Regions from separate parts of the Caulobacter sp. AVps18 genome, predicted to be linked through region 2. Evidence: predicted binding sites of a transcription regulator. Region 2 holds the regulator's gene; each other region holds the start of a gene.
The links. Region 2 encodes LexA, which represses DNA repair genes until DNA is damaged. Its sites were predicted from a motif close to ATGTTCNCNANNTGTTCT; they were not measured.
Positions count from the first base shown of each region.

Region 1: the regulator LexA is predicted to act here: its motif matches at 5,458-5,475, upstream of recA (recombinase RecA).
Region 3: the regulator LexA is predicted to act here: its motif matches at 2,750-2,767, upstream of ACW179_RS12590 (ATP-dependent helicase).

Region 1 covers NZ_CM178737.1:4,284,546-4,294,010, reverse strand. Annotated here, with positions in the region: gene ACW179_RS19545 (nuclear transport factor 2 family protein) at 1-286, shown strand, start outside; gene ACW179_RS19540 (DUF885 domain-containing protein) at 400-2,220, shown strand; gene ACW179_RS19535 (EAL domain-containing protein) at 2,258-3,862, opposite strand; partial or broken gene ACW179_RS19530 (beta-1,6-N-acetylglucosaminyltransferase) at 3,970-4,899, opposite strand; gene recA (recombinase RecA) at 5,577-6,644, shown strand; gene alaS (alanine--tRNA ligase) at 6,910-9,465, shown strand, end outside.
Region 2 covers NZ_CM178737.1:3,285,733-3,295,197, forward strand. Annotated here, with positions in the region: gene ACW179_RS14980 (LPS-assembly protein LptD) at 1-979, opposite strand, end outside; gene lptG (LPS export ABC transporter permease LptG) at 1,002-2,108, opposite strand; gene lptF (LPS export ABC transporter permease LptF) at 2,105-3,262, opposite strand; gene ACW179_RS14995 (leucyl aminopeptidase) at 3,474-4,955, shown strand; gene ACW179_RS15000 (DNA polymerase III subunit chi) at 4,964-5,425, shown strand; gene ACW179_RS15005 (peptidase inhibitor I78) at 5,422-5,760, shown strand; gene lexA (transcriptional repressor LexA) at 5,845-6,549, opposite strand; gene lepB (signal peptidase I) at 6,939-7,766, opposite strand; gene ACW179_RS15020 (lysophospholipid acyltransferase family protein) at 7,829-8,398, opposite strand; gene trpC (indole-3-glycerol phosphate synthase TrpC) at 8,508-9,296, opposite strand; gene trpD (anthranilate phosphoribosyltransferase) at 9,293-9,465, opposite strand, start outside.
Region 3 covers NZ_CM178737.1:2,765,620-2,775,084, reverse strand. Annotated here, with positions in the region: gene ACW179_RS12610 (DUF6807 family protein) at 1-309, shown strand, start outside; gene ACW179_RS12605 (DUF4169 family protein) at 312-488, shown strand; gene ACW179_RS12600 (tryptophan halogenase family protein) at 603-2,117, opposite strand; gene ACW179_RS12595 (ribbon-helix-helix domain-containing protein) at 2,381-2,599, shown strand; gene ACW179_RS12590 (ATP-dependent helicase) at 2,768-5,155, shown strand; gene ACW179_RS12585 (hypothetical protein) at 5,285-5,746, shown strand; gene ACW179_RS12580 (O-antigen ligase family protein) at 5,832-7,256, shown strand; gene ACW179_RS12575 (50S ribosomal protein L11 methyltransferase) at 7,253-8,119, shown strand; gene ACW179_RS12570 (aminopeptidase P family protein) at 8,171-9,465, shown strand, end outside.

The sequences.
Region 1 (9,465 bases), 1.0 Mb from region 2:
CGTGACCCTGATCGCCGGAGACGGCTCGGTGCTGATGGGGGCAGGCGAGGTGATCGCCGCTTTCGACGCGCAGTTCCGCGACCCCGACTTCATCGCCTATGTGCGCACAACCGAGGTGATCGAAATCGACAACGCCGGCCTGCGCGCCGCTGAGCGGGGGCGCTGGACGGGATCATGGCGCGGCGCGCCGGAGCAGTCTGGGACCTATCTGGCGACCTGGAAGGTGGTGACCGGCCAATGGGTGATCGAGAGCGAGCTCTATGTGACCCTGCAGCGCGGCGACTGACGGTTTCGTCGTCAGGAGCGGCGGGGGCCATCGGATTAAGAGAAATTAATTTACGCCTATCCAGGGCAGGGCCTACGCATTCGCCCAACAAATCGTTCCTTAGGGGTCTCGCCTTGCAAACTCGCCGCCAGATGCTGTTTTCCACCGTCGCCGCCGGCCTGGCCGTGACGGCACCGTCGCTTGCCCTGGCCCAGGCGGCCAATGGCGAAGTCGCCAAGATGAACGCCCTGTTCGACGAAGCCATGGCCAAGCTTTTGCGCCAGGCTCCGGAACTGGCGACGGGCCTGGGCCTGGACAGCGGCGACCTGGCCTGGACCAAGGGTCTGCTCAGCGACCGCTCGTTTGAAGCCCTGGCCGCCGGCGCCGCCCAGACCCGCGAACAGCTGAAGGCCCTGCGCGCCATCGACCGCAAGTCGATGTCGGGCATGGACGCCATCAACTACGACACCGTCGAGTTCACCCTGGCGGTGCAGGACGAGGGCAGCAAGTTCACCTATGCTGGCGGCGGTTCGGGCGCGCCCTATGTGCTGAGCCAGCTGACGGGCAGCTATCAGCAGATGCCTGACTTCCTCGACACCCAGCACGCCATCGAGACCAAGGCCGACGCCGACGCCTATCTGCAGCGCATGGAAGGCTTCGCCCGCCTGATGGATCAGGAGACCCTGATCGCCAAGCGCGACTATGCCGACGGCGTGATCCCGCCTGACTTCGTCATCGACAAGGCCCTGGTCCAGATGAAGGCCTTCGCCGACACCCCGACGGCCGAGGCCCCGCTGATCAAGTCGATCGTGCGCCGCACCGGCGAGAAGAAGATCGAGGGTGACTGGGCCGGCGAGGCGACCAAGGTCTATCTGAACGCGGTCCTGCCCGCCCTGAAGCGCCAGATCGCCCTGCTGGAGAGCGTGCGCCCCAAGGCCACCCATGACGCCGGCGTCTGGCGCCTGAAGGACGGCGGTGACTATTACGCCGTTTCACTCAAGAACTACACGACCGCCAATCTGACCCCTGACGAGATCCACCAGCTGGGTCTGGACATGGTCAAGTCGATCGAGATTCAGGCCGACAAGATCTTCAAGACCATGGGCATGTCCAAGGGCACCGTCGGCGAGCGCATGGCCGAGCTGGGCAAGGACATCTACGAGAACACTGACGCGGCCAAGGAGCAGCTGATCGCTGACCTTAACGTCAAGGCCAAATGGATCGAAAAGCAGCTGCCGGCCTATTTCGGCCAACTGCCCAAGGCCCCGCTGGAGATCCGCCGCGTGCCCAAGGCCATCGAGGCCGGAGCACCGGGCGGCTACTACAATTCGCCCTCGCTGGATGGCAAGCGTCCGGGCATCTACTGGATCAACCTGCGCGACACCAAGGAACAGGCCAAGTACACCCTGACCACCCTGACGGTGCATGAAGGCGTTCCGGGCCACCACCTGCAGCTGTCGCTCTCGAACGAGGCCCAGGGCCTGCCGTTGATCCGCAAGGTGATCGGCTTCTCCGGCTATGCCGAAGGCTGGGCGCTCTATTCCGAAGAGCTGGCCGTCGAGATGGGCATCTACAAGGCCGACCCGCGCGGTCATATCGGCATGCTGCACGACGCCCTGTTCCGCGCCGTGCGCCTGGTGGTCGACAGCGGCATGCACCACAAGAAGTGGAGCCGCGAGCAGGCCATCAAGTATATGGCCGAGACCATGGGCGACGAGGAAAGCGGCGCGATCACCGAGATCGAGCGCTACTGCGTTTGGCCGGGCCAGGCCTGCAGCTACATGATCGGCAAGATCGTCTGGCTGCGCGCCCGCGAGAAGGCCAGGAAGGCGCTGGGCAAAAAGTTCGACATCCGCAAGTTCCACGATGCGGGCCTGCTGTCGGGCATGACGCCGCTGACCGTGCTGGAAAGCGTGGTTGACGACTACATCGCCACGACCAAGGCGGCGAAGTAAAACAGACGGGCGGCCCTTCTTCCTTCGGGAAGAAGGGTCAGCCCCAGCTTTCCGAGGCGCCGGCGCGGCGCGCGACGGGCTTGATCAGGGTAGGCCTCAACGCCGGCAGGGGCTGGTCTGTGGGCCTGCCGAACAGCCAGCCCTGGGCGAAGTCGACCCCGGCCTTGCGGATCACCTCCTCGACCTCGACGGTCTCGACCATCTCGGCGACGGTGCGGATATTGAGGTCGCGGCACAGCTCGACCACCCGGCGCACCATGGCCCCGTCGCGGCCGTTGGCGGCCAGTTCACGCACATAGCGGCCGTCGATCTTGACGATGTCGAGGTGCAGTTCCTGCAAGTAGGCGAACGAGGCTGAGCCTGAGCCGAAGTCGTCCAGGCAGACCAGGGAGCCCAAGGCGCGCAGCGACTGGATGTGCTGGTTGGCGCGCGGCAGGTCGTCGATGGCGGCGGTCTCGGTGATCTCGAAGATCAGCCGCCCCCTGGCGCTCTCGAAGCGGCTGAGCGTGCGCGAGACGTGATCGACGAAGCTCTCATTGACGATGGTGCGGCCCGAGACATTGACGGCCAGTTTCAACTCGCCGGTGCGGTCCTGGGCCAGGCGCTTTACGGCCTGCTCGACGATGGCGTGGTCCAGCTCTTCGATCAGGTCGAATTCTTCGGCCATGCGGATCAGGGCGAAGGGGCTGGCGCCGTCCTCGAACCGCACCAAGGCCTCGTGGTGGTGAGCGATGCCGGTGGCCAGGTTGACGACGGGCTGGAAGGCCAGGCTGAAGCGCCGCTGGCTGACGGCAACGCCCAAAGCGCCGGCGCGGGCCAGGGTGCGCTGCACCGAGCGATTCATGGCCTCGGACAGGCTCAGCGGCGGTGCCTGTTTTAGGCCCTCGCGCAGGAAGTCATCCAGCGCATAGCGCAGGGCGCGCATGGCGCGGGTGGGGGCTATGCCGGTCTCCAGCGCCACCACATGGGCTTCGGCGTCCAGGTCCATGACGCGGCTCAGCCGACGCACCAGGCCTTCGGCGCTTTCATCCTTGGCCTTGATGATGGCGAAGCGGTCGTTGGAGAGGCGGGTGGCCACCGCACCGCCATGGGCCTCAGCCCGCATGGCCCCGGCCAATCGTGCATCCAGCGCCTGGGCCTGGGTCGCGTCCAGCTCTGAACGCATGGCGTCCAGCCCCGAAAACTCGATCATGGCCAGGTCAAGTTCCTGGCCGGTGACCCGGGCGGCCTCGAACAGGCCCCGGGCGATATCCTCGAAGGTTTCGCGCAACTGCAGGCCGTCTTTCTCGACGGGCTGGCGCGAGGCCTGGGTGGAGGTGACGGCGCAGGATACGCGCCCGCCGTTCTCGGGCAGGGCGCGCATGACCACGCTGACATAGCGCTCGTCAGGGCCAGCCAGCCTTGCGACCACGGGGCCACGTCGCGCACCGTCATCGGCGCAGGCCAGGATGGCGTCCATCAAGGGTTGGTCTGAGTCTGCGAACAGGTCGCGCCAGACCTTGCCGGTCAGCTCGGCTTCACCCTGGCCGATAATACGTTGGGCCGCGCCCAGGGCCAGTCCGACCTTTCCGTCGCGCAGTTCGACCAGCAGGTCAGCGCTGGCGAAGGCCAGGCCCAAAAGGCGACGCGGATCGATCGACAAGGCGAATGTCCCCCAAGAAGCGCAGACCCTCGCACACTGATCTTAAAGAGCCCTTTCGCCCAAACCGGACGCTGTCTCTCAAGCGACCCGGAATGGGTCTGGCCGGGTCAGACGGCGATCGGTGCCTTGTCCAGGGCCATGACGATCCCGAGCCGCTTGTCGCCCACCGCGGAAGGTGCAGCGTTGGCGGCGTCCTGGGCCAGCAGATGGGCCTCAAGGATGTCGAGAACGGTGCCATCCTCCGCCATGTCGAACTTGCGGGCAAAGAGGTCATCGCTGGCGGTCAGGGCGGCGGCGTCCTGGATCGTAAAGGTGCGCGGGCGCAGCTTGATGTCGCCATCGGGCACCCAGTCAATCATCCGCTTGTCGTCACTGACGATCTGGCCGTGGACAGTGGTGTTCATCATCACGGTCTGGAAGAAGCCTTCATCGGCGATGAAGGTGTTGCGATAAAACGCCTTGTAGCGGTCCACCGACGGATCGTGGCTGACGAACTGGCAGAAGGCGCGGCTGACGATCATCCACTGATTGCCGATATAGGGCGTGGCGCCGGCCAGGAACTTGCGGGTCAGGAAGGTCTCGACGATGCGGTTTCGCAGCTCGACCACGTACTTGCGAACGCGGTGCATGGTGTCGGGTCGCACCACCAGCTGGTCCATCACCTTGATGAACTCCTGGCCGCGATGGCGCGCCAGGAAGGCCTTGATCCGCTTCTGGGTCATCAGCGGGAAGTCCTGTCCCGACAGGTTGATGAAGAACTCCCAGTCCGCGCCCATTTCCAGCAGCCTTTCCATCCCGCGCAGCTCGGCGTCGACCAGGCTGTAGCCGCCCCACAGGGCCTTCTTGCTCTCCAGCACGGCAGCGTTGGGATAGGCCGACAGAAAGTCGCGGATCTGTGCCTCCAGAGCCGGACCCGAGTTCTTGTCGACATGGACCAGATAGTGGCTGGCCGGGTCGTGGATGGCCTTGAACAGGCGCTTGAACTGCTCGGGATAGCGATGAACGAGGATGAGGTAGGCGATCATGCTATCACTCCTGAAGGGCGCTCTGGGGTAGGGACGAGCGCGCCCGCCGCGACGGAGGTCACGACGGGATGGTGAGACGGGCAGGGGGAGGGGCCGCGCGTTGCGTTAGACCGCGCAGGCCAGAAAGACGGACAGGAAATCGGAACCGGTTGTCCGAAAATCTTATAAAACAAAGAGTTGGGTAGAAATCAGAGCGTGGTGCTGCGGCTCTGCGCCGGAATTTGGGTGGTCAAGACCGCGCCTTGGGTGTGTCGGCGCGAACCCTGGGTGAGACCCGTCCCTGGAATTGGGTGAGCCGTGGCGTGATAGCGCGCGGGTGCGCCGCCGGGTTGCAGAACAGTTTGACCAGGGGCGTAAGCGCCAGCGCGCTCAACGCGAAGGCGGCCGACAGCTCAAAGAGCCATTGCATGGGAACGGATGTCTCGAAGGCGGGCCAAGCCGGAACGGGTCACCGCGCGCCGCGCGGCTCGTTCTCGACGGCCAGTGCCCACACTTAAGCCTTGCCCGGCCCATTTGTCAGGGGTTGACATGCTGCAGTGCGAAATAAAGTGAACGAAACGGAACGGGAAAAGAACATCTTGCGAACGTGGAACAAAGCGTGTACGTCTTAATCATTCCACAGGCGGATGAGCGCGGCGGGCGCGAACCTCCGATCTCTCGGTTGGAATCATGAAATAAGGGCGGATCAGATGAGCAATCAGGCGGCGTTGAAACTCGTGGGCAAGGAAGACGGCGACAAGCAGCGCGCACTTGAAGCAGCGCTTTCGCAAATCGATCGGGCGTTCGGCAAGGGCTCGGTGATGAAGCTCGGCGACAAGGGCAAGGTCGAGATGGAGTCGGTCTCCACCGGCTCGCTCGGCCTCGACATCGCGCTCGGCATCGGCGGCCTGCCCAAGGGACGGGTGATCGAGATCTATGGTCCGGAAAGCTCCGGCAAGACCACCCTGGCCCTGCACGTGGTGGCCGAGGTCCAGAAGGCCGGCGGCACCGCCGCCTTCGTCGACGCTGAACACGCGCTGGATCCCGGCTACGCCTTCAAGCTGGGCGTCAATCTCGACAACCTGCTGGTCTCGCAGCCGGACAACGGCGAGCAGGCCCTGGAGATCACCGACACCCTGGTGCGCTCGGGTGCCGTCGATGTGGTGGTGATTGACTCCGTCGCGGCCCTGACGCCCAAGGCGGAAATCGAGGGCGAGATGGGCGACAGCCTGCCCGGCCTTCAGGCCCGCCTGATGAGCCAGGCCCTGCGCAAGCTGACCGGTTCGATCAACAAGACCAATACCATCGTCATCTTCATCAACCAGATCCGTCACAAGATCGGCGTGATGTATGGCAGCCCCGAAACCACGACGGGCGGCAATGCGCTGAAGTTCTATGCCTCGGTGCGCCTGGACATCCGCCGCACCGGCTCGGTCAAGGTGCGCGACGAAATCATCGGCAACAACGTCCGCGTCAAGGTGGTCAAGAACAAGGTCGCCCCGCCGTTCCGCGAGGTTGAGTTCGACATCATGTACGGCGAGGGTATCTCCAAGCTGGGCGAGATCATCGATCTGGGCGTCAAGGCCGGGATCATCGACAAGGCCGGCTCCTGGTTCTCCTACAACAGCCAGCGCATCGGCCAGGGCCGCGACAACGCCCGGGAGTTCCTCAAGGCCAACAAGGATCTCTGCAACGAGATCGAGGCTGCGGTCCGCAAGTCTTCCCAGAAGATCGAGGAAGAGCTGCTGGTTGGTGGCCCGGAGGGCGACGACGAATAGGGTCTGGGGCGCCGGTTTCGTCCGGATGCCCTGACAGGTTTCGCGGCCTTCGCCCGCCTACGGCGTTCCCCCGCCAGTTTGACGCCTGTGGCGATCCCCGCCGCGAGGGCCGCGATCCCCCGGACGCCTGGACCCCATGCCAGGCGTCCGATTTCGTTTGCGGGGAAGTCGTGGCGCGGACTTGGTTTCCACTCGACCGAAAACCGCGCTATGCAGCGCCAACCTCCGGTTCGCCGGACCTGCCTCGAAGATGCTTGAGACGCCCATGCCCAGCCTGAACGAGATCCGCGGAACCTTCCTCGACTATTTCGGCAAGGCCGACCACGCGATTACGCCGTCGGCCCCTCTGGTGCCGCAGAACGATCCGACCCTGCTGTTCGTCAATGCCGGCATGGTGCCGTTCAAGAACGCGTTCACGGGCGCCGAGACGCCGGCCTATCCGCGCGCGGTCAGCTCGCAAAAGTGCGTCCGCGCCGGCGGCAAGCACAACGACCTGGACAATGTGGGCTACACCGCCCGCCACCACACCTTCTTCGAGATGCTGGGCAACTTCTCGTTCGGCGACTATTTCAAGGAACAGGCGATCACCCACGCCTGGACCCTGCTGACCCGCGACTTCGCCCTGCCCAAGGACAAGCTGCTGGTCACGGTCTATCACACCGATACCGAAGCGGCTGAGCTGTGGAAGAAGATCGCCGGCCTGACCGACGACCGGATCATCCGCATCGCCACCAATGACAATTTCTGGTCGATGGGTGACACCGGCCCCTGCGGCCCGTGCTCGGAAATCTTCTACGATCACGGCGACCATATTCCCGGCGGCCCTCCGGGCAGCCCCGATGAGGACGGTGACCGGTTCATCGAGATCTGGAATCTGGTCTTCATGCAGTTCGAGCAGCTGGCCGGCGGCGAGCGCCTGTCGCTGCCCAAGCCTTCGATCGACACCGGCATGGGTCTGGAACGGGTCGCGGCCGTGCTGCAGGGCGTGCACGACAACTACGATATCGACATCTTCAAGGCCCTGATCTCCGCCAGCGTCGACCTGACCGGCGTGAAAGCCGAAGGTGCTCAGGCCCCGTCGCACCGGGTGATCGCCGACCACCTGCGCTCGTCCTCGTTCCTGCTGGCCGATGGCGTGACGCCCTCGAACGAGGGGCGCGGCTATGTGCTGCGCCGGATCATGCGCCGGGCCATGCGCCACGCCTATCTGCTGGGCGCGCAAGAGCCGCTGATGCACCGCCTGGCCCCGACCCTGGTCGCCGAGATGGGCCAGGCCTATCCCGAACTGCGCCGCGCCGAGGCCTCCATCGTCGAGACCCTGCGTCAGGAAGAAGAGCGCTTCCGCGTCACCCTGGGTCGCGGCATGGGCCTGCTGGACGAGGCCACTGAGGGTCTGTCGGCCGGCGGCGTGCTGGACGGCGAGGTGGCCTTCAAGCTCTACGACACCTACGGCTTCCCGCTGGACCTGACCCAGGACGCCGTCCGCGCCCGGGGCATCACGGTCGACACCGACGGTTTCGACGTCGCCATGGACCGCCAGCGCACGATGGCTCGCGCCAATTGGGCCGGCTCGGGCCAGACCGGCGCGGCCGCCGCCTGGTTCGGGATCAAGGAACGCACCGGGGCTACCGAATTCCTGGGCTATGAGCATACCCAGACCACGGGCGTCGTGAAGGCCATGCTGCTAGACGGCGCCGAGGTCGAAACCGCAGCAGCGGGCCAGACCGTTGAGGTCCTGCTGGACCGCACCAGCTTCTATGCCGAAAGCGGCGGCCAGGCCGGCGACACCGGGATGATCGAGGTCGGCGGCGTCGAAAGCCGTGTGCTCGACACCCAGAAGCAGGCCGGTGAGCTCTATGTTCACCGTGTCGAACTGGCCGGCGCCCTGAAGGTCGGCGACAGCGTGGTCGCTTCAGTTGATGCCGCGCGTCGCACCACCACCCGCTCCAACCACTCGGCTGCGCACCTCGTGCACGCCGCCCTGCACCATGTGCTGGGCCCGCACGTCGCCCAGAAGGGTCAGATGGTCGATGGCGAGCGCATGCGCTTCGACTTCAGCCACGGCGGTCCGCTGAGCGCCGACGAGATCGAGCGTATCGAGGCCGAGGTCAATGCGGTGATCCGCCAGAACGTCGCCACCGAGACCCAGGAGATGGCCCCGCAGGAGGCCATTGAGGCCGGGGCCGTGGCGCTGTTTGGCGAAAAGTACGGTGACAGCGTCCGGGTCCTGACCCTGGGTAAGTCGCTGACCGAAGCCGGCAAGGCCTATTCAGTCGAGCTGTGCGGCGGCACCCATGTGGCCCGCACCGGCGACATCGCCCTGTTCAAGATCGTCTCCGAGCAGGGCGTGGCGGCCGGCGTGCGCCGTATCGAGGGTCTGACCGGCGAGGCGGCCCGCCGCTTCCTGCTGGATCAGGCCGGTGTCGCCAAGGCTCTGGCTGACCAGTTCAAGACCCCGGTCAGCGAGGTCGGCACCCGCGTCGAAGCCCTGATCGCCGAGCGCAAGTCGCTGGAAAAGCAGCTGGCCGAAGCCAAGAAGCAACTGGCCCTGGGCGGCGGCGGCGCGGCTTCCGGGCCTGAAGACATCAATGGCGTGGCGATCATCGCCAGGGTTCTGGACGGCGTCGGCGGCAAGGAACTGCGCGGCGTAGCCGAGGAGTTCAAGAAGCAGCTGGCCGGCGGCGGCATCGTGGCTCTGGTGGGGACCAGCGACGGCAAGGCCGCTGTCACCGTGGCCGTGACCGCCGACCTCGTGGGCCGGTTCAGCGCCGCAGAACTCGCCAAGGCCGCCGTGCTGGCCATGGGCGGTCAGGGCGCGGGC
Region 2 (9,465 bases):
TCCATTTGTCGTTGATGTCGAACTTGCCCCTGGCCAGAATGTAGCTGCGGGCCGTGTTCTCACCGAACCGCTCGCCGCGGTTGTCGATGTCCTTTTCGTAGGTGAAGCCCGAACGGATTTCGGCCGAGCCCGAGTAGAACCGCTTGCGCCAGTTCACATTCAGAAACGGGTTAACACTCGAATTAATCTGAGGACTTAGGATGATATCCTGAGACGGCGAAATGACCTGCAGATAGGGCTGTTGGTAGGACATGCCACGGCGTTTCGAGGCACCCAGCTTGGGCGTCAGGAAGCCGGAACTGCGGGTCGCCTGCGGGTCCGGGTGCCAGAACACCGGCAGGTACATCAGCGGCGCGCCCCACAGGCGAATGACCGCCTTCTTGTAGTAGACGAGCTGACGTTCCTTGTCCTGGACCACCTTGTCGGCCGACAGCGACCAGGTCGGCGTCGGCTTTTCGGCGCACACCTCACACGGGGTGTAGATTGCCTGGTTCAGTTCCTGGATGTTCTCGTTGCGGCGAATGGCGGAGGCGGCGGCGATCCTGACATTCTGGTCCATGCGGGCGGCGAAGCCCAGGGCAAAGCCGGCGCGCAGGTCCTTGTCCAGCGTGAGTTCATCGGCGAACTGGGCCGTGCCATCGGCATTGATCAGCACCACCTTGCCCTTGGCGTGGATCACGCCGGACTTGGTGTCATAGACCACTTCCTCGGCCCGCAGGGTACGGCCCTGATAGCGCGCTTCGACATCGCCGCGGGCCGTCAGGACCTCGGTCTTGTCATCGCGGATCAGCAGGTCGGATTCGAGGTAGTAGCCATCGGTCCCCAGCCCGTCGTCGGGCGCGGGGGCCACCTTGGGGACCGGCGGAATGTCGGCCAGCGACTGGGCGTGCGCGGCCGAGGCGGCCAGCACGAGCCAGGCCACGCCACCAAGCAGACGCAAGCGCCCCAGGGGCGAAGCGCCATGGCTGTGATCCTTCATGAACGACCTCGGAAACACGGACTCAACCATCCTCGGTATAGCAAAGCAGGGTGAAGCCCGCCAAAAGCGCGACGAGCGGTGGCGTCCAGGCTGCGAACGCCGGTGACAGTACATCCGCCTTCGCCAGAGCGCTGCACAGCTCATTGAAAAAGAAAAAGCCAAAGCCAAGGGCCACGCCAGATCCAGCCAGGGCCGCCAGGCCGCCAAGGCGCATCAGGCGCAGGGAAAAGGCCGCAGCCAGCACCGACATGGCCGCAAACAGCAGCGGCGTCGCCAGAATCTGGTGGAAACGCAGGCGGAAGGCCGTGGCCGAAAATCCAGCCTGTTCGGTGCGCATGATCGTATCGGGCAGCCGCCAGAAGGCCACGGCCTCAGGCGAGGTGAAGTTCTCCGAGGCGGTGCGGTCATCCAGGTTCGAAGAGATCGACTGGCGTTCAGAACGAATCGCTCCGGCGCCAGGTGTCGCTTCGCGCACGTCGATCAGGCGCCAGAAACCCGGCTCAAGCCTCGCCTCGCTGGCCTCGATCCGGCGCGAGAAGTCCATCACCCCCTTGGCGTTGAGGGTGTAGATAAACAGCGAAACGCCCCGCAGTCGCACAGAGCCGTTGACCTGGTCGCGAGCCCGCGCGTGGATCACGATCTGGGTCTTGTCGTCGCCCTGACGCAGCCATGTGCCCTTGGGCGCGGCCTTCAGGTAGTTTTCCATCATCGCGTCGCGCGAGACTTCATACTGGGCGGTCAGGGCGGTGCTCAGCGGGTTGAGCAGGGTGACGGTCAGCACGCCCATGACGAGGGCCGCCGTGGCCGCCGGGAAGATGAAGCGCCAGGCCGAGACGCCGGCGGCGCGCATGGCGATCAGTTCGCTGCGACGGTTCAGGCCAACAAAGGCACCCAGGGTGCCAAACAGGAAGATGAAGGGCGTCAGCACCAGGATCGTGGCCGGCGCCTGCAGGACGGTCAGATACAGCAGCTCGCCAAAACCGACATCGGCCCGAGTTCCCACATTGCGCGCGATGTCGACGAAGGCGATCAGCATCACCATCGAGCCCAGCACGGCCAGGGCGGCCCCCAGCGAGGCCAGGGTGCGCTTGAGGACGTAGCGCTCCATCATCCCGATGCCCAGGCTCATAGGGCCCCCTGGGCGTGGCCCAGCGGCTCGCCGAACCTGCGATGATCGCTCTGACCGATGGCCACGTAGCGGTGAATTTTTTGCCGGAAGATTTGTGCCAGGCCCCACCAGGTGGCGGCCACGGGCACGGCGTACTGCAGGATGTTCAGCCAGGCCGAGTCTTCACACGCCGCCTGGACGCCAAAGCCGATGATCCGCACCACCGCTGCGGCTGCGCCCACGGCGGCGATGCGCTTGCCATAGCCCATTCGGCTGAACGAGCCGCCGATCACGGCCGCCAGGGCCATGGCCATCAGGGCGATATTGTAGAGGGGGCTGGCGAACCGCGAATGTCCTTCGGCCAGCAGGCCGGTGCGGTTGCGCTGTTCCCACTCCTGGGTCAGGTCGGGGAAGAACAGCTCGTGCGGATAGCGGTCGGCGATCTTGTAGTGCAGCAGCTCGTCGCTCTGGAACAGCGACGACAGGTCGAAGGCATACTCGTCGAACGAGGTGTATTGCAGCACGCCGTCGCTGGAAAACTGCTGGTTGGACCCCTTCATCATGATCAGCACCGGCGCGCCGTTGCGGGTGGCGATCACCGCCTGCCGTGATGAGTAGGTCGAGGCACCGCCACCGGGCTTGTCCTGATGGATGAACAGGTTGTGGATAAGATTATCGCGGTCGATGGACTGCGCATAGACGGTCAGGCCCGGCCCTGGCTCGGTGAACTGTCCGGGTTTGACGAGGGTGGAGGCGACGTCGGTCTTGACCGCAAACGCCGTCTCGCGAATTTGACGGGCGCTCCAGGGCTGAACCCACAGGCCGAGGGCCAGGGAAAACAGGGTGGCGAAGACGGCCAGGCGCATGGCCGGCGAGATCACCCGCCAGCGGCTCATGCCGCCCGCGAAACAGACCACGATCTCCTGTTCGGTATGCAGCCGGTTCAGCGCCACCAAAGCCGCCACAAAGAGGGCGATGGGCAGGATGATGTTCAGTAGCTGGGGCAGGGCCAGGGCGATGATCTTGAGGAAAACCAGCGCGCTCTGGCGCTGCTCGATCAGGATGTCGAATTCCGACAGGCTGCGGGCCAGCAAGGCAAGCGCCGCCAGGGCCGCCGTCGCCAGAAGCGTCGGACCCAGCAATTGTCGGAAAAGGTAGCGTTCTATCAGGCGCATCGAAAAGGGGGTTCGGGCGAGCGGATTCGGAAAACGCGAACCCCCACTGAGGAGGGCTGTTCTACACGGGGGCTCCGCATGGGCACAACCGAAGACCGCGCGCCGCGTCGCCGGAAGTCTTTTCTCGCGACAAGGGTTGGACTATGCCGCCAAGTAAGGGCGCATGGCCGCGTGAGCGGCGGTTGCGCCAAGATCGATCAAGGAGCCTGCGATGCGTATCGAATTCGTCCCCGCTGACATCCAGGCGGGCGCCACGGCTGCCCTCGCGGTTCTGGCCCATGAAGCCGCCGCCCTGTCGCCTGAGGCGCGGGTGGTTGACCAGGCTACCGGCGGGGCCCTGAGCCGCGCCATCGCCAGCGGCCGCTTCATCGGGTCCAAGGGCCAGATCCTTGACCTGGTCGCTCCGCACGGACTGGAGGCCGCTCGCGTGGTGCTGGTGGGCGTTGATGGCGTCGGGGCTGTTGAGCCCGAGGCGGTCGAGACCGCCGCAGCCCACGCCTTTCAGGCCGTGAAGGCCTCCGGCGTCACTGAACTGGTTCTGAAGCTGGGTGCCGACGCCGAAACCGCCGCCCGGGCCGCCTTCGGCGCCAAGCTGGCCGCCTATCGTTTCGACAAGTATCGCACCACTGAAAAGGCCGAGAAGAAGCCGTCGGTCACGGTCGTCAAGGTCGCCGCCGCCGATCCGGTCAAGGCCGCCAAGGTGTTCGAGGGGCTCAACGCCCTGGCCGACGCCATAATCTTCAGCCGCGATCTGGTGTCCGAGCCCGCCAACATCCTGCATCCCGAAGAGTTCGCCGCCCGCGCCAAAAGCCTGGAAAGCCTGGGCCTGGAGGTCGAGATCCTCGGCGAGGCCCAGATGGCGGCCCTGGGCATGGGCAGCCTGCTGGGCGTGGGCCAGGGCAGCGTGCGCGAAAGCCAGCTGGTCATCATGAAGTGGAACGGCGCGGCCGACAAAACCGCCCCGCCCATCGCCTTCGTCGGCAAGGGCGTCACCTTCGACACCGGCGGCATCAGCATCAAGCCGGCCGACGGCATGGAAGACATGAAGTGGGACATGGGCGGCGCGGCCGCTGTGACCGGCCTCATGCACGCCCTGGCCGGCCGCAAGGCCAAAGTCAATGCCATCGGCGTGCTGGGCCTGGTCGAGAACATGCCCGACGGCAACGCCCAGCGCCCCGGTGACGTCGTGACCTCCATGTCGGGCCAGACCATCGAGGTCATCAATACCGACGCCGAGGGCCGCCTCGTCCTGGCCGACGCGCTCTGGTACACGCAAGAGCGTTTCAAGCCGCAGTTCATGATCGACCTGGCCACCCTGACCGGCGCGATCATCATTTCGCTGGGTCATGACTACGCCGGTTTGTTCAGCAATAACGACGGCTTGTCAGAAAAACTTCTCGCGGCTGGCAATGCAGAGCGCGAGAAGCTGTGGCGCATGCCCCTACCGGCGGCTTACGAAAAGCAGATCGAAAGCCCCATCGCCGACATGAAGAACATCGGCGGGCGCCCGGCCGGTTCGATCACGGCGGGACTGTTCCTGCAGAAGTTCGTCAACGGCGTGCCCTGGGCGCACCTCGACATCGCCTCCGTCGCCTGGCGCAAGCCTTCGACAGACCCGACCGTTCCCGACGGTGCGGTGGGCTTCGGCGTACGGCTGCTGAACCGACTGGTCGCCGACGCCTATGAGAGCTGATCGCGCCCATGGCTGAAAGCCCTTGCGAGGTCTGGTTCTACCATCTGGAGCGGAGCAGCGCCGATCAGGTGCTGCCCGAACTGCTGGAGAAGACCCTTGGCCGGGGCTGGAAGGCCCTGGTGCGGGGCGTCGATGCCCGCCGGCTGGAGGCGCTGGACGCGCATCTTTGGACCTTTCGCGACGACGCGTTCCTGCCGCACGGTCTGGCCGGCGAACCGATGGCCGAGCGCCAGCCGGTCCTGCTGACCACGGCCCTGGACAATGCCAATGCCGGCGACGCCATTTTCCTGATCGACGGGGCAGAGCCCGGCGACCTGGCGGGCTATGCGCGCTGCATCCTGCTGTTTGATGGCCGTGACGAGGCCGCCCTGGGAACCGCACGGGGGCGCTGGACGATCTTCAAGAAGGCCGGTCATCCGGTGTCGTACTGGCGCCAGGGTTCTGAACGCGGTTGGGAGAAGCAGGCATGAAGCGATCGATCCTGGCGGGCCTTGGCGTCGCCGTGCTGCTGGGCGCTGCCTCGTGCTCCAGCACGCCGCCTCCGGCTCCCTTGCCGCCGCCCGAGACGCCCGTTGCCCCGCCGCCGGTCGCCATTGCGCCGCCCCAGCCCAAGGACCAGTGCGGGATGAATGAGGCCAATGCCTATGTCGGCAAGATCCGCACCGACCTGCCGGCCCCCGTTGATCCCACCCGCTGGCGTGTGGCCTGCACCACCTGCCCGGTGACCATGGATTTCCGGCCCGACCGCCTGAACATCCTGTTCGATGCCGACACGGGCATCGTCAAAGAGGTCAAGTGCGGGTAGGGCGCTTCCAATCGTCCTGACCCGGAACGCAAAACGCCCCCGACCTTGGCCGGGGGCGTTCTGTTGTCAGACTGTCAGCCAGGATTAGTGATAGCGGCGGATCAGACCCACCAGCTTGCCCTGAACCTCAACCTGGTCCGGACCGAAGATGCGGGTCTCGTACTTGGGATTGGCGGCTTCGAGGGCGATGGAGCCGCCCCTCTTGCGCAAGCGCTTGAGGGTGGCCTCCTCGCCGACCAGGGCAACGACGATCTCGCCGGAATTGGCGGTGTCGCCCTTCCTGATGATCACATAGTCGCCGTCAAGGATGCCGGCCTCGATCATCGAGTCGCCCTGAACCTCGAGAACATAGTGCTCGCCGCCGCCCAGCATGGATTCGGGTACCGGCAGGCGATCGCGCTCGTGCTGGATGGCGTCGATGGGCGTACCGGCGGCGATCTTGCCCAGGATCGGCAGGTCGCGGCTGTCATTGGCCGGTGCAGCCGAGGGCGCAGCGGCCGGCGGCGCGCCGCCACCTTCGAAGACCTGCGGCTTGAACGTGCCTCGCCCCTTGGGCGGCGCCGCGGTCGTGGCCTGTTGCGGCAGCTTCACCACCTCCAGCGCCCGGGCCCGGTGGGCCAGGCGTCGGATGAAGCCGCGTTCTTCCAGCGCTGTGATCAGGCGGTGAATGCCCGACTTGGACGCCAGGTCCAGGGCTTCCTTCATCTCGTCGAAGGAGGGCGAAACGCCGCTCTCCTTGATGCGTTCGTGAATGAACATCAGCAGTTCGTGCTGCTTGCGCGTGAGCATGTCGGCCTCGACCAAGACGCGGAACAAACCGCAAACCGTTGGAATGTTCTCTAGGCGTTCTTCCTTAATGTCAAGTTGACGCAACAGACCGCCGCGACGCGGTCCCGGAACGCCCCTGCCTGCGCGTATAGGCGGGGCGCGCCACGGGACACTTGCAGAAGCAGTGCGGCGAATTTAGCTGTTAAATCAGAAGATAGTGCCCGGAACATCATCCGGCTGTCGGGTGCGCAAATCACCTTTGCACAAACATCCTGTCAGGCGTGGTCCTGGCGTTTCTAGCGAGGATCAACGGGGCTGCAGAGCCATGCAATCACGCAGCCGCCCGGGCTCGCACCCAGGCGTCACGACCCGGAAGCGGCGAATCGGCGCGCTTTCCGACTCGATTCGCTTCAGGCCCGGGGAGCCCCGGTGCCCGCCGAAAGGCTCTTGAAGGTGCGGCTCCAGCGCGGGCCCTGGCCGCTTTGCCAGGAAAACAGCACACGCTCGGCCCGGCCCACCAGGTTCTCGGCCGGGACGAAGCCCATCCCGGTCTCGGGCGGCAGATATTGATCCAGGGCGGTATCCCAGGCGCAGCGGGCGTCGCCGGGCCGGATCGAACCCGGATCGAAGCGGCTGTCGACCGAGTTGTCGCGATTGTCGCCCATCATGAAATAGCAGCCTGCCGGCACCTGATAGACGCCGGTATTGGCCGCCGCCGTGCGCGGGCCTTGCGAGTGGGTCAGATAGGTTCGGCCATTGGGCAGGGTCTCGGCGGCCTCCTCGACCACAACGGGGTAGCCGTGATCCGACTTGACCCGCACCGCCATCGGCGTCTGCCCGACGGGCGCGCCATTGATCGTCAGAACACCGCCGCGAACCTGGATGCGGTCGCCCGGCAGACCGACCAGCCGCTTGATGATGTCGGTTCGGCCATCGCCCGGTCGCTTGAAGACAACGATGTCGCCGCGTGCAGGCTCTCGCCCTGCCAGGCGTCCATGGCCCAGCGGCGGGCTGAAGGGCAGGGAATGGCGGCTCCAGCCATAGGCGTATTTCGACACCAGGATCCTGTCGCCAATCTCCAGGGTCGGCTCCATCGAGCCTGACGGGATCATGAAGGGCTGGGCCAGCACCGTGCGCGGCACCAGCAGGATCGCCGCCGTGAGCGCGAAGAAACGCGCCCAATCCAGGACTTCGGCCAGCAGGGTCGGTTTGCGGGCAGTGTTTGTGTCGTCGCTCATCGGATCCCCCTGGCGTTCAAGCCTGCAGTAGAACCGGCGCAGCTTGGCCAAATCGTGGCGCTTTACGTCTTCAGGCTGGTCGCCAGTTCCGGATGTTTGGGGCTGCAACTGCTGTAGATTGCCGCCAGCAGCGCCATGTCCTTGTCATAGTCGCCTGACGGCATGATCGCTTCGCCCAGGCTCACAACCTTTCGCCGATAGTCCATCATCCCGCAGACCATCGGGACCTGCGCCTTCAAGGCGATGTTGTAGAAGCCTGTTTTCCACTGCCGCGCCTTGCCGCGCGTCCCTTCGGGCGCGATGGTCAGCATGAATTCGTCGCGTCGCGCGAACTCATCCGCCATGGCCGATACGGTGTCGCGCGATTGCGAACGGTCGATAGGCACGCCGCCCAGGTCGCGCATCACCCCGGCAAATGGCCAGCGGAATAGCGAGGCCTTGCCCATGAAACTGAGATTGAGGTCCAGGGCGTCGGTTGCGCCGATGAAATAGACAAAGTCCCAGTTGCTGGTGTGGGGCGCCGCGATGATCACACACTTGCGTGACGCAGGGGCCTGGCCCTCCACCGTCCAGCCCTGAAGCCGGAAGAAGGTGGCCAAGGCCCATTTCACCAGTCGAGCGATAGGGCTCATCGGCTTGTCCTCTCCCTGGGCGCGTCTCTGTACGCGCGCGGCGTCGGGACGTCTTGAGTCGACAGGTTGGCTGGACCGAAGGCTCAGCGCCAGCCCTTATGGAACCGGCTCAGCCGATCAGCGCGCGGGTGGCCCCGGCCACATCGGCCTGACGCATCAGGCTTTCGCCCACCAGCATGGCCTTGGCACCGGCCGCTTCCATGCGCACCACGTCGTCGAGGACGAAAACGCCGCTTTCGGTCACCAGCAGGGCGTCGGCCGGAGCCTGCGCGGCGAGGCGCTCGGTCACGGCCAGATCGACGACGAAGCTCTTCAGGTCGCGATTATTGATGCCCACCAGGGTGGAGCCCAGCTTTCCGGCCCGGTCCATCTCGGCTTCGTCATGCACTTCGACCAGGGCGTCCATGCCCAGGCGCTCGGCCTCGGCCATCAACTCGGCGGCCAGGGTGTCGTCGATCATGGCCAGGATCACCAGAATGGCGTCGGCACCCAGGGCGCGGCTCTCGGCCACCTGCCAGGGATCAACCAGAAAGTCCTTGCGGATACAGGGCAGGCTGACGGCGGCGCGGGCGTCGATCAGATAGGGATCAGCGCCCTGAAAGCTGGGACCATCGGTCAGCACCGACAGGCAGGTGGCCCCGCCGGCTTCGTAGTTCCGGGCCAGGGCCGGCGGGTCGAAGTCGGCGCGGATCAGGCCCTTGGAGGGCGAGGCCTTCTTGATCTCGGCGATCAGGGCCAGCTTGCCGGGCGTGTGAGCGGCGCTTAGCGCCGCCCTGAAGCCGCGCGGCTTGCTGGCGGATCTTGCGGCGGACTCCAGTTGCGCCACCGTGCGGCGCCGCTTGCGGTCGGCGACCTCGTCACGCTTGTAGGCGGCGATGGTCGCGAGAATGTCGGTCATGCTTCAGCCAGCTCGGTGTTGGTGGCGGCGACCAGGCCGGCCAGGGCAGCCCTGGCCTTGCCGGTGTCGATAGAGGCGGCGGCCGCCTCGATGCCTTCACCCAGGGTCTCGACGGCGTCGGCGACCAGGAAGGCGGCGGCAGCGTTCAGCAGGACAATGTCGCGATAGG
Region 3 (9,465 bases), 520 kb from region 2:
GCGGTGGTGGCCACCGATACAGCCCTGGAAGCCGGCAATGCCATGGGCTTTGCCTGGTCTGCCACGCCCGGTGCCCCGGCCTGGACAGTGGGCCTCAGCTGCCGGGCCAACGGACAGCCCATCAAGCGCTGGATCCTGCGCAAGTCCCTGTCGATGCAGAACTGCGTCTTTCCCGGCCGTGCGCCGTTCGTGCTAAAGAAGGACGAGACCCTGCGCCTGCAGGAAACCCTCATCATCAGTCCTGCGACGCCGGCCAAGCCTTCGGTGCCCAAGCCTGTCGGCCCCAAGCCTTCCCCCAAGAAGCCCTGACCATGGCCGAAATCCTCAATCTGAACCGCGCCCGCAAGGCCAAGGCCAAGGCGGCCGAAAAGGAAAGGGCCGCCGAAAACCGCGCCAAGCACGGTCGCAGCAAGATCGAGAAGACCCTCGACCAGCTTCGCGCCGACAAGCTCAGGCGCGACCTGGACGGCGCCAAGCGCGAAGAGTAGGGCGCGCCATCATTTGACGGAATCTCACATTCCACCCCGCTCTTCCCCGCGAAAGCGAGGAAGAGCGGCCATAGGAAGGGTTCCGACAAACGCCATCACGCTTATGGCGGCAGGTCAGGCCTCTTCCAGGTCAAGCATTCTGTTGTCCGCCAGGAACGCCTCGTGCTCGGGCAATGGATCGACCAGGCTGGAAATCCTGGCCTGAATCGCCTTGAAGCCCGCCTCGATCTGAGCCGACGCCTGACGGTCCACCAGGGGGTTGTAGTGGCGGGGCTCGACGCCCTGCCCCATCATCACCGCCAGCCAGGACGAGGGTGAAAACAGCTCATCTGGCCTGGTCAGAAGTATCCCGCGATCCCGGAAAATCTCGACCCGCTCGGCCAGGCTGTCCGGGATCGGCATGGTCGCCACATAGTCCCAGAACGGCGTGTCGCGCCTCTGGGTCAGGTGATAGTGCAGGATGATGAAGTCGCGGATCCGTTCGGCTTCCTCACGCACCCGGCTGTTATAGGTCGCGATATTGACCGGACTGAAGTCGCGGTCGGGGAAATGCTGCAACAGCTTCACCAACCCCGAATGGACCATGTGGATGCTGGTCGATTCCAGGGGCTCGATGAAGCCGCTGGCCAGGCCCAGCGCCACGACATTGCCCTTCCAGGCCGCCCGCCGACGGCCAGTGACGAAACGCAGCAGCCGGGGCTCGGCCAGGGCCTTGCCGTCCAGATTGGCCATCAGGGTTGCGGTGGCAGCGTCTTCGTCGGTGAAGCGGCTGGAAAAGACGTAGCCGTTGCCGGTGCGGTGCTGCAGCGGGATGCGCCATTGCCACCCCGCCTCACGCGCTGTGGAGGTGGTGTAGGGCGTCATTGGCCCGACCTTCTCGCACGGAACCGCCACGGCCCGATCAACCGGCAACCAATGATCCCAGGTCTCGTATCCGGCCTGCATCGTCTCTTCGATCAACAGGCCGCGAAAACCAGAGCAATCGATAAAGAGATCGGCCGCCAGCGAACGCCCGTCCTTGAGGGTCAGGCTTTCAACCAGACCGCCGGCGGGCGCGCGGACCACGTCCACCACCTGCCCCTCAATCCGGCGAACGCCCATCTGCTCGCAAAACCGCCGCAGGTGGCGACCGTAAAGCACGGCGTCGAAATGATAGGCCGAAAACAGGCGTGACAAGGGCGATGCCGGATCGACCACCGCGGTTCCGACGCGCCCGCGTCGGGCGGCCTGGGCGCACAGGGAATAGGCCTCCAGATCGTCGGTGAGGCCCTGCTTGCGAAGCTTCAGGTACAGCTGGTGAAAATCGCCCAACTCGGCATCGAGGCCATATACGCCGAAGGGGTGCATGTAGCGCCGCCCCTTGTCGCCCCAATCGACGAACTCGATACCCAGTTTCAGGCTGGCCTTGGTGTTGCGCATGAAGGCCGCTTCCTTCAGGCCGATCATCGCGTTGAACTGGCGAATGGCCGGGATCGTCGCCTCGCCCACCCCGACGATGCCGATCTCGGCGGACTCGACGAGCTGGATGTCGCACGTCCGTCCCAACGCGGTGCGCAGGGCTGCGGCGGCCATCCAGCCCGCCGTGCCGCCGCCCAGGATGAGGATCGACCTGATCGCCTTGTCGTTCACAGCCGCGCCACTCCCAGGCTCCCCTGCCGCAGTTGAGCGACGGCCGGTCGAGTCGGGCTGATCATGATATGGAGGCGACTTGACTGCCAGCGCCGAAGGGACTGCCGCTCACGGCCCATTGACGCCGCAAATGCCTGTGCATGCAGCTCTTGGTCACCGCCAGACCGAAGCGGGCCTTGCATGGCCGTGCCCATCAGGCATCTTCCAGCCCAACCCGCCAGCCCATGGCGTCCTGTCAGCACGATCAAAGGCCGTCATCACCCGTGGGAAGTCTGAAAAAGCGCTCGGTGAACCTGGCTGGCCACGCGACCTCGCTGGCGCTTGAACCCGAATTCTGGAGCGTTCTGGAGATGGCCGCGACCCGCGACGCGCTCAGCCTGGCGGCCTTGATCCAGAAGATAGACACCGAGCGCGGCGAGCGGCCCCTGGCCTCAGCCTGCCGGGTTTTCGCGCTCCGGCAAGCCTCAAAAGCCCTAACCTAGTCGAGCTTGGCCGCTTTCCCAGCCCTCGCCCTCGGCTCCGAGGCTATTGGCACTTCGGCCCTGTGAACCGCTTATAATGTCGGGCCCGAACACCCGGCCGTCACCCCCCAGGCTCGGCAATCGACGGCGGGGGCTTAAGCCGGCGGATGTCTGTGCTACATATGTTCCATGTCTTCAGTCTTCGACTCGCCGCCCTTTGATGGTGATCTCCCCTCGCCCCGCATCTCCGACCTGGCCCGCCCGCGCGCACCGGCGACGGCTGCGCCCGATTATCTGGACGGGCTGAACCCCGAGCAGCGCTCGGCTGTCGAAACTACTGAAGGCCCTGTGCTGGTCCTGGCCGGTGCCGGCACCGGCAAGACCCGGGTTCTGACCACCCGCCTGGCTCACATCCTGGCCACCGGGCGGGCGCGGCCCTGGGAACTGCTGGCCGTCACCTTCACCAACAAGGCCGCCCGCGAAATGCGCGAGCGGATCACCCACATCATTGGGGCCGAAGCCGAGGGCCTGCGCTGGTTGGGCACCTTCCACTCGGTCGCCGCCCAGATCCTGCGTCGCCATTCCGAACTGGTCGGCCTGAAGTCCAGCTTCACCATCATCGACACCGACGATCAGGAGCGGCTGCTCAAGCAACTGATCGAGGCGGCCAATATCGACGCCAAGCGCTGGACCCCCAAGATCCTGGCCGGGATGATCGACCACTGGAAAAACAAGGGCTGGACGCCGGACCGGGTTCCGGCGGCTGACGGGGCCGAGTTCGCGGCCGGCAAGGGCGTGACCCTGTATCGCCAGTATCAGGACCGCCTGCGGATCCTCAATGCCTGCGACTTCGGCGACCTGCTGCTGCACAACATCACCATCTTCACCAGCCACCCCGACGTCCTGACCGACTTCCAGACCCGCTTCAAATACGTGATGGTCGACGAGTATCAGGACACCAACATCGCCCAGTATCTGTGGCTGCGTCTGTTGGCCCAGGGTCGCCAGAACGTCTGCTGCGTGGGCGATGACGACCAGTCGATCTATGGCTGGCGCGGGGCCGAGGTCGACAACATCCTGCGGTTCGAGCGCGACTTTCCGGGTGCCAAGGTGGTGCGGCTGGAGCGCAACTATCGCTCGACCGAGCACATCCTGGCTGCGGCTTCCGGCCTGATCACGGCCAACAAGGACCGGCTGGGCAAGACCCTGTGGACCGAGGCCATGGGCGGCGAAAAGGTCAAGGTCAGCGGCGTCTGGGACGGCGAGGCCGAGAGCCGGATGATCGCCGACGAAATCGAAAAGGCCAAACGCGCCGGCCGCAAATACACGCAGATGGCCATTCTGGTGCGGGCCAGCTTCCAGATGCGCGCCTTCGAAGAGCGCTTCGTGATGCTGCAGATCCCTTACAAGGTGGTCGGCGGACCGCGCTTCTTCGAGCGGGCCGAGATCCGCGACGCCCATGCCTATCTGCGCCTGATCCAGTCGCCCGATGACGACCTGGCCTTCGAGCGGATCGTCAACACACCCAAGCGCGGCATCGGCGACACCTCGGTGCAGAAGCTGCTGCACATCGCTCGCGCGGAAAACCTGTCGGCGGTGGAGTCGGCCCGTGTCCTGGTCAGCAGCGACGAGCTGCCGGCCCGCACCCGTACGGCGCTGAGCAACTTCCTGCGCGATCTCGACCGCTGGCGCGCCCTGGCCGCCACCACCCCGCACCAGCGGGTGCTGGAAGCCGTGCTGGAAGAGAGCGGCTATACAGACACCCTGCGCCTGGACAAGGGACCGACCAGCCAGACGCGCCTGGAAAACCTCAAGGAGCTCGTCCAGTCGATGAGCGCCTTCGACACCCTGGAAAGCTATCTGGAGCACGTGTCGCTGGTCATGGACCTCGACAAGGGCTCCAGCGACGACTCGGTCTGGATCATGACCCTGCACGGGGCCAAGGGCCTGGAATTCCCGCTGGTCTTCCTGCCCGGCTGGGAGGAAGGCGTCTTCCCCAGCCAGCGCAGCATGGACGACAAGGGCACCAAGGGCCTCGAGGAAGAGCGCCGCCTGGCCTATGTGGGTATCACCCGGGCCCGCGAAGAGGCGCGGATCAGCTTCGTGGCCAACCGGCAGGTCTATGGCCGCTGGACCAGCCAGCTGCCCAGCCGCTTTGTCGACGAGCTGCCCCTGGCCCATGTCGAGGCCGCTTCGGAGACCGGCTATTATGGCGGCGGCCCGGGCATGCAGCAGACGGCGGCCTCGCGCTGGGATGATACGGGCAAGAGTTCCTTCGGCGGCTCCGGCTATGACAGCCCCGGCTGGAAGCGCGCCCAGGATCGCGTTGCCGCCGGCTCGTGGAGCCAGCCCCGCACCGGCGGCTCGGGCGCACGCTCGGCCCCGATCGAGGGCGAGGGCCGACTGGTGGCGGTGTCAGCGCCTTCGAAGGCCAGCGCCTATCAGCGCGGCGACCGGGTGTTCCACGTCAAGTTCGGCTACGGCAAGGTGACTGCTGTCGAGGGCAACAAGCTTTCCGTCGCCTTCGACAAGGCCGGCGACAAGAAGGTGATCGACAGCTTCGTCGAGAAGGGCTGAGAACTTTCGTAAACGGCGGTCAAGGCCAACAGGCGCCGTCTGGTCGGGCCAGATCAACAAGCCGGGCGGGCCTCCCGACAGTCTCGCCGCTGGATCGAACAAAGCAATGGCCCGCGCGCTATCAGGTTCATGGACCTGTCGCTCTCGCCCCTGAAGCGCTTCGCGCTTACCCGGCCGGTGCTTTACGGCGTCCCGGCAGCGACGGCTCTGGGCGTGATCTGCGGACTGGTGTTCCGCGTCGGTGGCCAGATCAACGAGGCCCCGCCGCCCATGGCCGCAGCGCCCCCGTCTGCCGAAAGCACCGCAAACCCGGTCGCCTGGCCGCCCGGCCGCGTGCCTGACTACGTGATTGGAACCGACTTCCTGGCGGGTGCCCCGCCGCAGAGCGCCGCATACCGATCCGACGCCGAGGAATTCCCGCTGCTGGAGATCCCGGCCTATAGCACGCCCCAGCCGGAACCCGAACCGGTTGAGGTGGCGGCCCATACGCCCGCAGTCGCGCCGCAGTGGGCCTCGACACACGGCGATATCCTCGACGTCAGACTGCCCGAGGATGTGCCGCCGCCGGCAGAGCCCCCGCAACAGGACTAGCACCAAGCCCGGCCCTCCCCTTGCAACCTCAAGGGCGAGTGAAGCGCGTCTGTGTCGTTTCGCGCCAGCCCACCGGGAAGCTTCGATGAGCCAGGACCGCGCCGAACCCGAGACCGAACGCGGCCCGGCCCGCGCCTTCGAGGCGCTCGCCTGCGGTTTCATCGTCTTCATGCTGTCCAACGCCCTGATCGGCCCGCTGCTCGACCCCACCCAGGCGGGCGGCGAAGACATGCCGGTGCTGCGGCTGATGTGGCTGCCGATCTATGGCCTGATCCTGGGCCTGGCGATCTGGCGCGCGCCACGTCTGGCGCGGTTCTGGCTGCCGGTCAGCCTCTGCGTCCTGTTGATCGGCTGGGTGTTCGCCTCGGCGTCGTGGTCGTTTGATCCGGGCACCACGCAGCGCCGGGCCATTGCGGCGGCCTTCACCACCCTGTTCGGGCTCTATTTCGTCGCCAGCTTTGACGGGCGGCGGATGGCCGAGATCATTGCGACCACCTTCCTGATCCTGGCCGCCGGCGGCCTGCTGGCCGCCATCGCCTATCCCAAGATGGGCGTTCAGCACGATATCAACGCCGGCGACTGGCGCGGCCTGTGGTTCGAGAAGAACCAGATGGGTGCCATGATGGTTCAAGGCGCTTTGGCCGCCGTGGCGGCCCTGGCTGCGGGATCGCGTCGCCGCAAGACCATGATCGCCACCCTCGTGCTGTGCGCAATCATGGTGCTGATGAGCAAATCCAAGACCTCACTGGTCTGCCTGCTGATCGTGGTCGCGGGCGCAGCGATGCTGACCCTGATGCGACGCGGGCCCGCCACGGCCATCGTCCTGCTGTGGCTGGGCGTCACGGTCGGCGGCCTGGCGGCCATGGTCATGTGGCTGGCACCCGAGGCGGTCTATGCGGCCCTGGGCAAGGACCCTTCCCTGACCGGACGCACCGAGATCTGGGACTCGCTGCTGCGCCAGTCGGCCAAGGCACCGCTGACCGGCTATGGCTATGCCGTGTTCTGGCGCGACGATTCGGTGCCCGCCAACTGGGTGCGCAGCGACACCGGCTGGAATGTGCCCACGGCCCACAACGGCTGGCTGGACATGCTGGTGCAACTGGGCTGGATCGGGGTGAGCCTGATCGCCGCCACCCTGGGCCTGGCCGTTATCGCGGCCCTGTTCCGCTTTCGCCGCGTGGCCGACGGCTATTGGGCCACGCTGTACCTGGCCATCTTCCTGCTGGTGACCTTCTCCGAGAGTTTCATCCTGGAGCGCAACGGCCTGGCCTGGGCGATGGCCTGCGCTGCGATCGCGCGGCTGCTGGGGCCTGCTCTGAGCAAGGCTCCGCCGCTTGAGGCAGAAACCATCGTCGCCGACCCCGCTCCGGCGATGACGCCCTGGGTCCCGCAAAGCGTCGAGATCGACCTGACGCCCGCCCCGATCACGCCCATTTGGTCGCCCGCCCCAGTGTTTGGGCTTCGGCAAGGCTCGCCTTTCGGCTCAGGGATGGCTACTGGAGCGGCATGACCGACTACACGCCCCAACAGATCGTCGCCCGCGGCGCCCGCGCCGACGCCGAAGCCGCCGCCGACGCCATCGACAACCACCCCGGCCTCGAAGGCGCGACCTACTCGATCCTGGAAGAGGACGAGGACAAGGGAATCTGGCGGATCGACGCCTTCCCCACCACCCAGGACGAGTCCGACGGCCTGCGCGCGGTGCTGGCCGAGTACGACGTCAAGGTGACCACGGAAGTCCTGGCCGACGCGGACTGGCTGGCCATGGCGCTGTCGGGCCTGCCGCCCGTTCGGGCCGGCCGCTTCTTCGTCTATGGCATGCACGATCGCGGCCGCCTGCCAGCCAGCACGGTCAATCTGCGCATCGAAGCCGGCGCAGCCTTCGGCACCGGTCACCACGGCACGACGGTTGGCTGCCTGCAGGCCTATGACCGCCTGATCAAGGCCCGCAGCTTCAAGAAGGTCCTTGATGTCGGCGCCGGCACGGGGCTGCTGGCCATCGCCGCTGCCCGCACCGGCAGCAAGCTGGCGGTCGGCACCGATATTGACCGGCCCAGCGTGCGGATCGCCCGTGAGAACGCCAAGGTCAATCAGGCCAATGCCAAGTTCGTCCACGCCTCGGGCCTGGGGGATCGTCTGGTCGCCGACAATGCGCCCTATGACCTGGTGTTCGCCAACATCCTGGCCCGCCCCCTGATCAGCCTGGCCCAGGACATCAAGCGCGCCCTGGTGCCGGGTGGCACCGTGATCCTGTCAGGCCTGCTGCGCACCCAGGAGCGCATGGTGAAAGCCGCCTATCTGTCGCGCGGCTTCCGCGTAAAGACCCGCATCCACCGCGACGCCTGGGCGACGTTGGTGCTTCAGCGGCCCTGATCGACCCAAACAGCCTTCCAAAGGCGCGCATGGGGGCCTAAATCGGTCGCCATGCGCCAGACCTTCGACGAATCCACCGACCCGACCTTTGGTTCAAAGCACGTTCCGCTGATCCGCGCCGCCATGGCGGCGCAGGGTCTGGACGGCTTCCTCGTGCCGCACGAGGACGAGCACCAGAACGAATATCTGCCCGCCGCCAATGACCGCCTGGCCTGGGCCAGCGGCTTTACCGGCTCGGCCGGAGCCGGTGTAATCATGATCGACCGCGCCGCCGTCTTCGTCGACGGCCGCTATACCTTGCAGGTGCGCGAGCAGGTCGACCAGGACATCTTCGAGATCCGCGACCTCGTCGAGGGCGGCGTGCCGGCCTATCTGGAGACCGCCAGGCCCGGCGCCGTGATCGGCTATGACGCCCGCCTGCACAGCCCCCAGGCGCTGGAGGCCTTGAAAGCTGCCGCCAAGAAGGCCGGTGCGGAACTGAAAGCCGTCGCCGCCAACCCGCTGGACCAGGCCTGGGGCGACGAGCGCCCGGCCCAGCCCACGGCACCGGTGGTTCCTCAAGCCCTCGAACACACTGGCGAGGACTCGGCCTCGAAGCGTGGCCGCATCGGGACAGGTCTTTCGGCAATGGGGGCCGATGCAGCCGTCATTACCGCTCCCGCCTCCATCGCCTGGCTGTTCAATGTGCGTGGCGGCGACGTGATCCGCACACCGCTGCCCCTGTCACAGGCCATCATCAATGCCGACGGCACGGCCCGCCTGTTCCTGGATCCGGCCAAGGTCACTGAGGACCTGCCGGCCTGGCTGGGCAATCAGGTTTCGCTTGAGACGCCTGACGCCCTCGATGGTGCCCTTGCCGAGTTGTCCGGCAAGAGCGTGCTGGTCGATCCCGGCCAGTCCTCGGCCTGGTATTTCGACACTCTGACGGCTGCCGGCGCCAAGGTCCTGCGCGGCATGGACCCTTGCACCCTGCCCCGCGCCTGCAAGAACGGCGTCGAGCTCGACGGCACGCGTGAAGCCCACCGCCGCGACGGCGCCGCCCTGACCCGCTTCCTGCACTGGCTGGCCACTGACGGCCAGATCAACCCGCCCGACGAGAAGGAAGCCGTCGCCAAGCTGGAGGGCTTCCGCGAGGCCACCGGCGTGCTGAAGGACCTGTCCTTCGACACCATCGGAGCCGCCAACGGTCACGGGGCCCTGCCCCACTATCGCCCGACCGAGCGCAGCAATCAGCGCGCCGCCATGGGTTCGCTGCTGCTGGTCGACAGCGGCGGCCAGTATCTGGACGGCACCACCGATGTGACCCGCACGGTGGCCATCGGCGAGCCCAGCGCCGAGATGATCCA